Regions from separate parts of the Arthrobacter sp. Ha26 genome, predicted to be linked through region 1. Evidence: predicted binding sites of a transcription regulator. Region 1 holds the regulator's gene; the other holds the start of a gene.

Region 1 (6,550 bases):
AAAACCCGCATTTCCGCCGGTGGGAGCCAGGGCGGTCAGAAGCCGCCCCGGATAGGCGGTACCCTGTTAAGGAACGTTTTACGTCATTGTAAGAATCTGTCAGTTGTTCAGTTCGTAGCTCTGTCCACGAACCTTCTCCATCAGACAGGTACTGCATCTAGTTTGTAAGGAACTTTCGTGGGTTCAGTTATCAAGAAGCGTCGCAAGCGTATGGCCAAGAAGAAGCACCGCAAGCTGCTTCGCAAGACCCGTCACCAGCGCCGCAACAAGAAGTAGAGATACTTCAAACAGCGTGGAAATGCCCGTCGCCTTCCGAGGCGGCGGGCATTTCTGTTTTCCGGCCCAACTGAGTAGCGCTGCCTAGACGCGCGGCCCGCGGATCCGGGCGAAGCCTTTCCACAGACCGTAGACGGCGCCGCCGGCCGTGGCCGCCTTCAGGCCGAGCGTGGCTGCGCGGCGGCCGGCGCGGAAGTCGTAGACAGGCCAGTTGTGGTCGCGGGCGTGGCGGCGCAGGCGTGCATCTGGGTTGATGGCCACCGGGTGGCCCACGAGGGTGAGCAACGGGATGTCGTTGAAGGAGTCGCTGTAGGCCCAGCAGCGCTTCAGGTCCAGCTCCTCGGCGTCGGCGATCTCCTGGACAGCCACTGCCTTGGCGGAGCCATGCAGGATGTCTCCCACAAGCCGTCCGGTGTACATGCCGTCCGAGATTTCCCCCACCGTGCCCAGCGCACCGGTGAGGCCCAGCCGGGTGGAGATCACGGTGGCAACCTCGATAGGGGTGGCCGTCACCAGCCACACGCGCCGGCCCACCCGCAGGTGCTGCTCGGCCAGGGCCTTCGCGCCGGGCCAGATCCTGGACGCGATCATCTCGTCGTAGACTTCCTCGCCCAGGGCCTTCACATCATCCACGGTGATCCCCGCCGCCAGCGTGAGGGCAGAGTCGCGGACCGCGTGGACGTCGTCCATGTTTTCGCCGCGGGCCACGAACTTGAACTGCTTCCAGGCGAAACCCGCTGCCTGGGCAAGGGTGAAGGCCCCCCGCTGGTGCATCTTCCGGGCCACATGAAAGAGGCTGGCGCCGCGCATCAGCGTATTGTCCACATCGAAGAACGCCGCCTCGCCGGGCTGCGGCGCAGCAACCGGTTTGGTGACCACGGCGACGTATTTCTCCTCGGGCATGGAGTCGAGTCTAGTCAATCCCCTGCCTGGGCGCGGTCGGCGTCGCCGGGCCCCGTGAACGGTACTACGGTTAACCCATGGCTACCCCGCACGTCGTCCTGGTCACCAAAGCTGACTGCCACCTTTGCGAGGAAGCGCGCGACGCCGTGGCGCGGGTTACTGCCTCATTGGGCCTTGAGTGGACCGAAGAGCTGGTGGACAACCAGCCGGAACTGCGGGACCGCTACGCAGAGGAGATCCCCGTGGTGCTGGTGGACGGTGTGCAGCGCGATTTCTGGAAGATCGACGAGGCCCGGCTGGAACGCGTTCTTCAGCGGGCCATGGCCCGGTAGGGGAGCCATGCCGGTGATGGCGTGCCCTGTGTTGCCCGCTGCTTTGTTGCTCCCTGCTTTGTTGGCTTTGGCGGGAGGGCTCTAGAGTGGAGTCACAACGCGATGCGAGGGAGGGGCTGGTGGCTTCGCTGGATTCAACCCCCCAGGCTGTCCCGGACCTGCCGGACGCCACGGACACTCCGGCCAAACAGATACCGCCCGCTGCGGTGGCCAGGCTGACGCTCTACCTGCGCGCCCTGAACACCCTGCTGGCGGAGGGTGTGGAGCGCGTGTCCTCCGAATCCCTGGCTGAAGCCTCGGGCGTCAGTTCCGCCACCCTGCGCAAGGATTTGTCCCATGTGGGCTCCTACGGCACCCGGGGCGTGGGCTACGAAGTCCAGTACCTGAGCCGGCACATTGCTGCGGCCCTTGGCTTGACGCATGACTGGAAGGTCGCAATCGTCGGCGCCGGCAACCTGGGCAAGGCGCTGGCACGGTACGGCGGGTTCGAATCCCGCGGTTTCGACGTCGTGGCAATTTTCGACGCCGATCAGATGGTGGTGGGCAACGAGGTGGGTTGGCTGCGGGTGAGTGACGTGGCGGACATGGAAACTGTACTGCACCGGACCGGCGCCAACATGGTGGTCCTCGCGCTGCCGGCCGCTGTGGCGCAGGACGTCTGCGACCGGGTGGTGGCAGCCGGCGTGCACAGTATCCTCAGCTTCGCACCCGTGATGCTTCAGGTACCCGAGGGGGTCAATCTCCGCAAGGTGGACATGGCTACTGAACTGCAGATCCTGGCCTACCACGCACAACGGGCGCAGGCCCCGGGTCAGACTGCCTGATCGCTCCGGCAGTTCCGGGACCCACGCCCGCAGGGGTGGGAAGTGCTGTGGTTACCGCCCGTAAGGGTTGCCCAGGCCGCCGCCGTACGGGTTGGCAAAGGGCTGTTGCTTGCGGAAGTAGGGAGCCGACGCCGGCAGGTACAGCAGGACGATGGCGGCAATCCCCAGAAGGGTTCCCACGGTGCCGAGTGTAGGAACACCGAACAGGCCGAAGATGGACAGCGCGGCGAACACGGTGCCCAGGATGCGGGCCCAGTTCTTGCCCTTCCTGACGAAGAATGCCACCAGCAGGTACAGCGCTGCGCCGATGATCGCGAACACCACCAGGGTGCCGGCGATGACGCCCTTGATGTCTTCGTAAGTGATTCCACTGGCACCACCGGCCGCCATCTGGTCCTCAAAAGCCTGGCGGAAGGCGGGGTTGTCAAGCTGGGTGAGTCCGGTGAGCAACGAGATGACGAAAATCGCGGCGGAAGCGATCAGCAGCCAGAACGAAATGTTGACCAGCTGAGGGACGCCGTTGCTGCCGGTGGGCTGGGGCTGCTCTGACGGGTACTGCGCGTAAGGGGACTGGCCGTAGGGCTGCTGACCGTACGGCTGCTGTCCATAACCGGGGGCCTGCGGCGGGTTCTGGCCATACTGGGGAGCGTTCTGCCCGTACTGCGGTACGCCGGACTGGCCGTACTGGGGCGGGTTCTGACCGTACTGTGGCGCGTTCTGCCCTGATTGCTGACCGTACTGGGGAGCGTTTTCACCGTAGCGCGGCTGCTGGTTGCCCTGCTCGGGGCCGTTGGGCACGGGGGGCGGGACTGGAGGATTACTCATGAGCTGTCCTTCTGCATGTCGGGATTCAGGTGGGCTGCCGGGTTTCGGTCCTGCGCCCTACCCCCAGCATGGCTTAAGTCCACCGTACCCCCGGACCGGACGCTTGGGGGTCATTCGAAGGAGGTATTCCGCCCGCCGTTCCGCGGATGTCCCTGCCGAATCAGCTGCGGCCGGCCGTGCTGCTCAGTTGGCACCTGCCCCGGTGCCCCTGCCCGTGCGGGCAGCGTCGAACCATGCCTGTGAACGGGGCAGCCACAACAGGATTGTTGCTGCAAGGCTGATCAGGAAGCCTGCCCAGTTGCCGCCTTGTCCCACACGCATGGCCAGGTTGGCCACGGCAAGGACCAGGGTGACGGCGGTCAGGACCGTGAGGGCGAGCCGCGCCCACTGCTTTCCTTCTTTCATCCGCAGTGCAAAGACTATTTGCGCGGTGCCTACGGCGGCGGCCAGCAGCATCAGCAACAGGACCCCGACGGCGGCGGCCGGTGCTGCGGCAAAGAGCGTCAGCGAGGCCATCATTCCCAGCAGCCCGCCGAGCAGGCCGAGGAGCCCGCCAATGAACCAGATCCAGAACGAGACCTTGAGCGCGGTGGGAAGGCCGGCCACCGAAAGCATTGCGGCGAAACCGGCGCGCGGCCTGGCATTCTCGAAGTTGCTCATGGCCATCACTGTAGTCCCGGCCCAGGGCGGCACGGGTTAAGGCGAAAACCCCGGCACCGGCTGGAGAAGCCGGTGCCGGGGTTCCGGCGTGATTCGTGATTAGGCCGCGGGGGCGATGAAGGCCAGTTCGAGGTTGATGGCAACCTTGTCGCTCACCAGGACGCCGCCGGTCTCGAGGACAGCGTTCCAGGTGAGGCCGAAGTCCTTGCGGCTGATGGTGGTCTCGGCGGAAACGCCGGCGCGGGTGTTGCCGAACGGGTCCACGGCCACGCCATTGAACTCGGTTTCGAGGGTGACGGGGCGGGTGACGCCCTTGATGGTCAGGTCACCGGTCAGTTCGTAGCTGTTGCCCTTGGCCACGAGCCCGTTGGAGACGAAGGAGATCTCGGGGAACTTCTCCACGTCGAAGAAGTCTTCGCCCTTGACGTGGCCGTCGCGGTTGGCGTCACCGGAGTCAAAGCTGGCGGTGTTGATGGTGGCATTGATCTTGGCGCCGGTGACGTCCTGGGGGAGGTCCAGGGTGGCGGCGGCTTCGGTGAACTGGCCGCGGACCTTGCTGATGCCTGCGTGGCGGACGGTGAAGCCGATTTCGCTGTGGGAGTTGTCGAGGGTCCAGGTGCCGGTGGTGACGTCTGCGGGAAGTGCCATGATGTTGCTCCTTAGAGGATGGTGCCTGATGAGTGGCGTTGAAGCTTCATCTGTTGAAGTATCAACTAACTGCTGCACCTAGTATAAACATGCATTTGCATCTTTTGTTCCCGCCTTCGGAACATTTCTTCAAAAACTTCAGTTCTACTGGATGTAGAAGATTTCGGATCGCACGCCATCTTTGAGAAACTGGTAAACATGCCCCAAGCCACTGTCCATCTGCTCCGCCACGGCGAGGTCCACAACCCCGACGGCGTTCTGTATGGAAGGCTGCCCGAATTCCACCTCTCCGCACTGGGACAGGAGATGGCCCGCATGCTGGCGGACCACTTCCGGCAGCGTGCGGAAAGGGGCGCCCGCATTACGTACTTGGCCGCCTCGCCACTGGACCGTGCGCAGGAAACTGCCCGGCCGACGTCGGAAGCCCTGCATCTGCAGATCCACACGGACGAGCGGATCATCGAAGCCGAAAACTACTTCGAGGGCATAAAGGTCACCAAGGCCGAACTCCGCCGGCCCAAGCACTGGCCCAGGCTGGTCAATCCCCTGCGGCCCTCGTGGGGCGAGCCATACAAGCAGCAGGCAGCGCGGGTGATGGCAGCAGTGCAGGACGCGCGCCTCCGTGCCATCGAACTGGCCGCAGGCGATTTCGGAACGGACGGGCCCGAGGCGATCATGGTCAGCCACCAGCTGCCCATCTGGGCCACCCGGCTCAGCGCAGAAGGCAAGCCCCTCTGGCACGATCCGCGCAAGCGTGAGTGCACCCTGACCTCCATCACGTCGCTGGTGTTCGACGACGACGGCGCGCTGCTGCGCGTGACGTACAGCGAGCCCGCGGCATCCCTTCTTCCCGGTGCAGCCAGCACCCCTGGAGCCTAGCGTGACTGACAGCATGAATAAGGCCGCTCCTTCGGCCTCCCGCCGCAGCGTCCTGGCTGCCGGCGGCCTCGCCCTGACCGCCCTCACCCTGGGCCTCTCGGCCTGCGCCCAACAAGACGCCCTTGCCGAGCAGGCCAGGGCGGGGGACAACAAGAACTATGTTGCCGGCGACGGCTCCGTCACGGAGTTCGCCGCCGCGGACCGGAAATCTGCCGTGCAGATTAGCGGGACACTGTTCAACGGCACTGGCGTGACGCCGTCGGACTTCCAGGGCAAGGTGACCGTCCTGAACTTCTGGTTCGCCGCTTGCGCCCCGTGCCGGGTGGAAGCGCCCATCCTCGAAGAGCTCCACCAGGAGTTCAAGCCCCAGGGCGTGCAGTTCTTCGGCGTCAACCTTCGGGATGAGAAAGCCACCGCGGAAGCCTTCGAGAAGTCCTTCAACCTGACCTACCCCAGCTTTGACGACAAGGACGGCGACGTCCTCCTGGCCGTCTCCGGACTGGTTCCCCCCGGCGCAGTCCCCACCACCCTGGTGCTGGACAAGCAGGGGCGGGTGGCCTCCCGCGTCCTGGGCGAAATCCAAAAGGGCACCCTGAAGGCCCTTATCGCCGCCGCCGTGGCCGAGTAGCCGTGAACAGCCCCTTCGCCGAAGCCATCCTCAACGGCTCGCTCCTCCTTGCCATTCCGGTGGCGCTGCTTGCCGGACTGGTCTCCTTCCTTTCCCCCTGCGTGCTGCCGCTGGTGCCCGGCTACCTGGGCTACGTCACGGGTTTGTCCGGCGTGGACCTGCAAAAGCAGAAGCGCGGGCGGATGCTGGTGGGCATCGGCCTGTTCGTGCTGGGATTCTCCGTGATTTTCGTCCTCCTGGGCGGTGCATTCGGCCAGCTGGGCACCCTGCTCACCGGATCGCAGAACGCCTGGATCACCCAACTCCTGGGCATCCTGGTGATCGTGATGGGCATTGTGTTCATGGGCGGCTTCAGCTGGCTGCAACGGGACGCAAAAATTCATGCCAAACCGCCGGCCGGACTCTGGGGTGCACCGCTGCTGGGACTGACGTTCGGGCTGGGCTGGGCACCCTGCATCGGCCCCACCTACTCTGCGGTCCAGCTCCTGAGCCTGTCCGGCGGATCGTCCGCTGCGAAGGGCGCCTTCCTGGCCTTCATCTACAGCCTGGGGCTGGGGATCCCGTTCCTGCTGATC
Region 2 (6,550 bases), on a different contig from region 1:
TGGTTCCGTTCGATGGCCTCCTCGAACAGGATCTTCTCTTCGGTGGTTTCGTAGAACATGGACGAGCGGTACTGCGTGCCCACGTCATACCCCTGGCGGTTCAGGGTAGTGGGGTCATGCAGGGCGAAGAACATGTCCAGGATGACCTCCGCTGGAATAACGGCCTCGTCGAAGGTCACTGCCACCACCTCGGCATGCCCGGTGGTGCCGTTGCAGACCGAGTAGTAGTCCGGGTTCGGATCGTGGCCCCCGGTGTAACCGGACACGACGGAGCTGACGCCCTTGGTCTTCTGGTAGACGGCGTCAAGGCACCAGAAGCAGCCTCCGCCTAAAACAAAAGTTTTCATGACCTCTTCAATGGTTGGCGGCGCCGGATGATTCCCTGGCCATTCCGCAGCAGGCCGTAAAGGCGCTGCCCGGACAGCGCGATGGGGTAAAACTAAGACTATGGAACCTGTGGACACCGACGTTACCGGCCAGGACAATAACGACGGCGGCAATCCCGACGGCGGCGCCCCTTCCGGCGGGGAGGCGGCGGACGAGCAGCCGCAGGCTCCCACCCTGGGCGAGCTGCTCCTGGCGGTCGAGGAACTGTGGCCGGAGTCCCTGGCGGAGAACTGGGACGAGGTGGGACTGGTGGCAGGGCACCCCGCCGCGCCGGTCACACGGGTTATGTTTGCCGTCGATCCCACGCTCGAGGTCATCGATGAAGCCGTGGCATGGGGCGCCGAACTCCTCATCACCCACCATCCGCTGCTCCTGAAGGGCGTCACCACCGTGGCTGCCACCACCCCCAAAGGCCGGGCGGTCCACCGGCTTATCGAGTCGGGCACCGCACTCCTGACCGTTCACACCAACGGTGATTCCGCCGTCGGGGGCGTTTCGGACGTGCTCGCGGACGCCCTGGGACTGCAGGACACCGTCCCGCTCACCGGGGCTGCCAACGGCCTCCCGGAAGAAGGGATCGGCCGCGTGGGGAACCTGGCCGAGGCCATGACCCTGGGGGATTTCGCCGCCCGCGTTTTTGGCATCCTGCCCTCGGTCGCCGGGGGAGTGCGCGTCTCCGGGGACAAGGACGGCCTGGTGCGCCGGATTGCCGTGTGTGGGGGCGCCGGGGACTCATTGTTCAATGAGGTGCGCGCCAGCAATGCCGACGTCTATGTCACCGCCGACCTGCGCCACCACCCCGCCTCCGAGGCCAGGGAAGCTGCACGGAACGGCCGGCCCTACCTGGTGGATGTGTCGCACTTTGCCAGCGAATGGCTGTGGCTGCCGGCCGCGGCGGCTGCCCTGGGCAACGTCCTTGCTGACCAGGGCCACGAGGTGGAAATCCAGGTCAGCACCACCAACAGCGATCCGTGGGACTTCATCCTGACTCCGGGCTAAGCCCGGCAGGCGAGGCCCGCCAGCGGGAGCCGTGGGGACGCAGCGGGGCAAGTGAGCGGGACAGGCACTAGAGTCTAGGAAGCGCCGGAACGGTGCCCGGTTTCGGCCGGCAGGGAGCAAGCGGAGGTAACAGTGGCGAAGGCAGCACCGGCGGAACAGTTGAAGTTGCTTGAGCTGCAGGGGCTGGACGCCAGGCTGAAGTCACTCGCCAACCGCCGCCGCTCGCTGGAAAACGATCCCCGGATCAAGGACCTCGAAGCCGCCCTTTCCGTCGCCAACGGTGAACTGGGCGCCGCCAAGGTGGCCGTGCACGATGCCGAGTTGGAGTTGAAGCGCGCCGAGGCGGACGTGGAGCAGGTTGCCTCCCGGATCGAACGTGACGAGGCCCGGCTGAACAGCGGCACTGGCCTCTCCAAGGATCTCGTGGCCCTGCAGAAGGACATTGTCTCCCTCAACAAGCGCCGCTCGGACCTCGAGGACGTTGAGCTCGAAGTCCTCGAGAAGCTTGACACTCTCCGCGCCAAACAGGCGGCCCAGCAGGCCATCGTGGATGACATCCAGGGATCGTTTGGCGGCATCCGTGCCGAGCTGGATGCAGCGCTGGCGGAGGTGGAGATGGAAGCTGCCGGCCTGCGCACCCGTCGGGCCGAATTCGCGGGCGGGATCGACGCGGGAATGCTCGCCGTTTACGAAAAAACCTTGGCCAAGCGTGGTGTTGGCGCGGCCCGGCTCTTCCACGGCACCTCCGAAGCCTCCGGAATGAGGCTGAGCCCGGGTGACCTCGCCGAGATCAAGGCCGCGGCGCCGGACGACATCGTGTTTTGCCCCGATTCCGGCGCCATCCTGGTCCGTTCGGAGGAATGGGTCTGACCAAACCGGTCAGTTCGGCAGGATGATGTTCAGCGCGTGGGGTTTCCGCGCCGAACCCGCCACGAGTTCAGCGTCCCACTTCTCACGGCTGGCCTTCAGGAGGTCCGACGCCGTTGCCGGGGCTTTGCCTCGCCGTGCCAGCAGGTGCCGGGCCAGCTCGCCGCGGGTGTGCTTCGCAAAGTGGCTCACCACCTTGCGGGAGCCGTTTACCTCGGTAAAGACGTTGACGGTCACGGTCTGCGCCGCCGGGGGAGTCCACGCTGCGGCGTACGTGCTGGAACGGCAGTCCACGAGCAGGTGCCCGGCAACGGACTCTGCCAGTACTTCCGAGAGCTGCGGCTTCCAGAATGAGGCGAGGCGTCCGACGTCGGGCAGTGCCGTCCCCATGGACAGCCGGTAGGCGGGAACGCTGTCGCCAAAGCGGATGGCTCCCCAGAGTGCCGATATGACCAGCACCGACGCGTCCGCCTTTCGGCGCTGCGCAGGCGTGAGGGACTTGTACCCCAGGGCGTCGTACAGAACCCCTGAATAGATGTGGTGGGCCGGAGCCGCCGGTTCCGCGTGCAGCCGGGTATTGCGCTCGACGTCGTCCTTCAGCGACGCTCCGACACCCAGCAGGGCGAGGGCATCCTCATGCGCGCTCACGGTGCCTAGCGCGTCCAGCACTTTGGCCCGGTAGGTGTTCAGCTGCGGGAAGCTGAGGGAAGGCCAGTCGACGGCGGATCCGCGGACCGCGGGCGTCTTGCCTTCGGAAGGGGGAAGGAGAATCAGCACCGTCCGATCCTACCGGCGCAGGGAGAGCAGCCGTCGCCGGTAGACTGGAGGCGGATGGGACAGCCAGGCGGCCGCGCGTCACGAAAGTGGCTCGAGGAACGTCCGGGCTCCACAGAGCAGGGTGGTGGGTAACGCCCACTCGGGGTAACCCGCAGGCCAGTGCCACAGAAAACAGACCGCCTGGGTCGCGCCGGTTTGAAAGCGGCACGAAACAGGTAAGGGTGAAACGGTGGTGTAAGAGACCACCAGCTTCCCGGGTGACCGGGAAGGCTAGGTAAACCCCACCCGGAGCAAGGCCAGACAGGGCACGTTCGAGGGCTGCTCGCCCGAGTGTCCGGGTAGGCCGCTGGAGGGTGCCGGCAACGGTACTCGTAGATGGATGGCCGCCGCTCCCTTTCCGGTAACGGGAGGGGAGGCACAGAACCCGGCGTATCGGCTGTCCCATCCATTTATTTCCGGTTTGACCTTGGAAGCTGTGTTGGGGAAGCTGGACCGTGCCTGCTGAAACTGATGGACAATCCGCCCCGGACCCTGCGCTCCGGTCCGCCCCCTCAGCGGGCAGGCAAGTGGCTGCCCTGGCCGCGTTCCTCGGGCTTTCCTACGCGGTGTGCGTGCTCGCCTCCATCCCGATCATCCTCCACTCAAACGGCTGGTTCGCCGGGTCGGCCAAGGCTCCATGGATGCCTGCAGGGTGGATGTTCCGGACAGTGTGGATCGGACTCTATGCCTTTATTGGGCTGTCCGCGTGGCTGGTCTGGCGCAGGGGAGCGCTGACGGGGCCTGTGGCCCTCTCCTACGGACTGCAGCTGGTGCTGAACCTGGCATGGCCATTCGTATTCTTCGCCTTGTACCCCGTGCTCGGTGCCGCTGCCCTGTGGCTGGCCTTCGCCGTCATCTGTACATTGGCCGGTGTCCTGGGGCTGCTGATCCTGCAGGTTGGTCCGGTCCAGACCTGGGCAGGACTGCTGGTGCTGCCCTACCTTTCGTGGGTGCTGTTTTCTGCCAGCCTCAACCTGTATTCCGCGCTGAACAACTAAGCCTGCTGCAAACTCCGGCACCTGTGTGAGTGATTTCACGCGGGGCTGGCCTTTCCGGGACGGTTCGCCAATTTAGAATGGATAGCGGACGTAGGAGTTCTTCCGCCGGAGTTGCGTTCGCAGCCGGTGGTTTTTCTTTGCACACGCTCCAGGCGCCTGGGGGCCAAATCCCGAAGACGCCGGCGCCCCTGGACATCATCAGGTGGCCGACATCCGTGCACGAGGACGTACACGGCTGAACCGAGGAAGGTATTTCTGTGAGCCAGACGTCAGATTCTTGTCTTGATACGTGGATGGGCCGGGAGGCTCTTGCCGAGGCCATGATTCCGGTGATCGGCCGGCTGTACCGCGAAAACAACGTGGTCACGAGCATCCATGGCCGTAGCCTGATCAACAAGTCCACCATGAACATCCTCAAGGCGCACCGCTTCGCCCGCCGGATGAGCAAGGACGAACTGCTCCTGGAGGAGACGGCCCCGCTGCTGAACACCCTGGCGCAGCTGGAACTTGGCGCAGCCGCGATCGACATCGCCCGCCTGAACCAGAAGTTCAAGGAAGAGGGCGGCGACGCCACCCTGGAAGAGTTCCTCCGCGAAGAGCTTGCTGAGATCGTGGGCAAGCGCGGCGGCGACGACCGCACCAGCACCGATGTTGTGCTCTACGGCTTCGGCCGCATCGGCCGGCTCCTGGCCCGCCTCCTGATCGAAAAGGCGGGCGGCGGCCACGGCCTGCGGCTGCGAGCCATCGTGGTACGGAAGGGTTCGGACAACGACCTGTCCAAGCGCGCCAGCCTCCTTCGCCGCGACTCGGTGCACGGTTCCTTCGAAGGCACCATCCGCATCGACGAGGAAGCCAACACCATCACCGCCAACGGTGTCCAGGTGCAGGTCATCTACTCGGACAACCCCGCCACCATCGACTACACCGCTTTCGGCATCAACAATGCCCTGGTGGTGGACAACACCGGCCGCTGGCGCGACGCCGAGGGCCTGTCCCAGCACCTGCAGAGCAAGGGCGTGGCACGGGTACTGCTGACCGCGCCGGGCAAGGGCGAGCTGAAGAACATCGTCCATGGCATCAACCACCGCAGCATCGAGGACACCGACCGGATTGTGTCCGCTGCCTCCTGCACCACCAACGCCATCACCCCGGTCCTGAAGGCCATCAATGACAAGTTCGGCGTAATCCACGGCCACGTCGAGACGGTCCACTCCTTCACCAACGACCAGAACCTGATCGACAACTTCCACAAGGGCGACCGCCGCGGCCGCTCGGCAGCGCTGAACATGGTCATCACCGAAACCGGTGCCGCCAAGGCCGTGGCCAAGGCACTGCCTGAACTGCTGGGCAAGCTCACCGGCAGCTCCATCCGCGTCCCCACCCCGGATGTCTCGCTGGCCATCCTGAACCTCAGCCTGGAAAACGGAACCACCAAGGACGAGGTCAACAACTACCTGCGCGAGATGTCCTTGCATTCGGACCTGCGCAAGCAGATTGACTACATCGATTCGCCCGAGGTGGTCTCCACCGACTTCGTCGGTTCCCGCCGCGCCGGCATCGTGGACGGCCTCGCCACTGTTTCGACCGAGAAGAACCTGGTGCTCTACGTCTGGTACGACAACGAGTTCGGCTACAGCTGCCAGGTTGTCCGGGTGATGGAGGAAATGGCCGGCGTCAACCCGCCGTCGTTCCCCGCCAAGGAAACCGCCGCGGCCCTGGCAGCGATCGCGGTCTGATCCCACGGGCCCGGGTTCCCCGGGAATTCCCGGCTGATTCGCTGGAATCAGCCGGGAAACGGGACCAGACTGGTGCCATGGAAAAAGAAACGACAATCCAGCACGAGACCACCTTGGAACACGCCTTGGATGTGGCCAAGGCCAACCATAAAGAAGCGGTGCGGCTGCTCGAGGGGGCCAGAGCTGCCCACGCGACGGGCGACGTCAGTGAGGACCGGGTGCGCCAGCTTGAGGGACTCCTCGCCATTGCCGAGGAGGACCTGCGCCGGGTTATCCGGGAGCAGTAGCCACCGCCCCGATGTGACCTTTCACTCGCCCTCCACAGTGTGGATATCGCGGGCAATGGCAGTCTGGTGTCCTAGGCTCTTCTGGTGCATGACGTCACCGGAAGGGCGGGAACCCCATGACCGTGAGCTGGGACGCCTACCGACGGGCCCGCCTCCGTTCCCGGCAGGCATGGGCAATCCTGGCTGTCGCCGCGGTCTCCGCCCTCGCGGCACTGTTCTGGTTCTTCACTGACGGACAGTTTGCGGCAGCGCAGCCTGCCGCGTCCGGGCCCACCGAGGCGCCGGTGTTCGAACCGGCCTGGATGAAACCCGTGGTGCCGGTACACCCAGTGCCCGACGGCACTGCGCTCTCCGCTTTGGACGGCCTCGCCGTAAAGGGGCGGTCCGCCAAGGACAGCTACGACCGCGAGGCCTTTGGCCAGGCCTGGCAGGACGTTGACCGGAACGGCTGCGACACCCG

The links. The regulator Rex, encoded in region 1, represses fermentation and respiration genes when NADH is low (regulators of the CRP and FNR family bind a similar motif). The targets are predictions, from matches to a motif close to CTTGTGAANNNNTTCACAAG.
Region 2: the regulator Rex is predicted to act here: its motif matches at 4,090-4,109, upstream of AC5RVY_RS16625 (glyceraldehyde-3-phosphate dehydrogenase).

The regions. Positions count from the first base shown of each region.
Region 1 is NZ_JBNHGX010000001.1:652,007-658,556, reverse strand. It holds gene AC5RVY_RS03150 (30S ribosomal protein bS22) at 178-276, shown strand; gene AC5RVY_RS03145 (HAD family hydrolase) at 361-1,179, opposite strand; gene AC5RVY_RS03140 (glutaredoxin family protein) at 1,257-1,511, shown strand; gene AC5RVY_RS03135 (redox-sensing transcriptional repressor Rex) at 1,631-2,335, shown strand; gene AC5RVY_RS03130 (hypothetical protein) at 2,387-3,160, opposite strand; gene AC5RVY_RS03125 (hypothetical protein) at 3,344-3,820, opposite strand; gene AC5RVY_RS03120 (YceI family protein) at 3,920-4,468, opposite strand; gene AC5RVY_RS03115 (histidine phosphatase family protein) at 4,667-5,347, shown strand; gene AC5RVY_RS03110 (TlpA family protein disulfide reductase) at 5,361-5,975, shown strand; gene AC5RVY_RS03105 (cytochrome c biogenesis CcdA family protein) at 5,978-6,550, shown strand, end outside.
Region 2 is NZ_JBNHGX010000007.1:191,557-198,106, forward strand. It holds gene msrA (peptide-methionine (S)-S-oxide reductase MsrA) at 1-347, opposite strand, end outside; gene AC5RVY_RS16600 (Nif3-like dinuclear metal center hexameric protein) at 457-1,386, shown strand; gene AC5RVY_RS16605 (zinc ribbon domain-containing protein) at 1,519-2,256, shown strand; gene AC5RVY_RS16610 (YaaA family protein) at 2,266-3,030, opposite strand; RNA gene rnpB (RNase P RNA component class A) at 3,086-3,478, shown strand; gene AC5RVY_RS16620 (TspO/MBR family protein) at 3,525-4,067, shown strand; gene AC5RVY_RS16625 (glyceraldehyde-3-phosphate dehydrogenase) at 4,325-5,803, shown strand; gene AC5RVY_RS16630 (hypothetical protein) at 5,881-6,090, shown strand; gene AC5RVY_RS16635 (HNH endonuclease family protein) at 6,207-6,550, shown strand, end outside.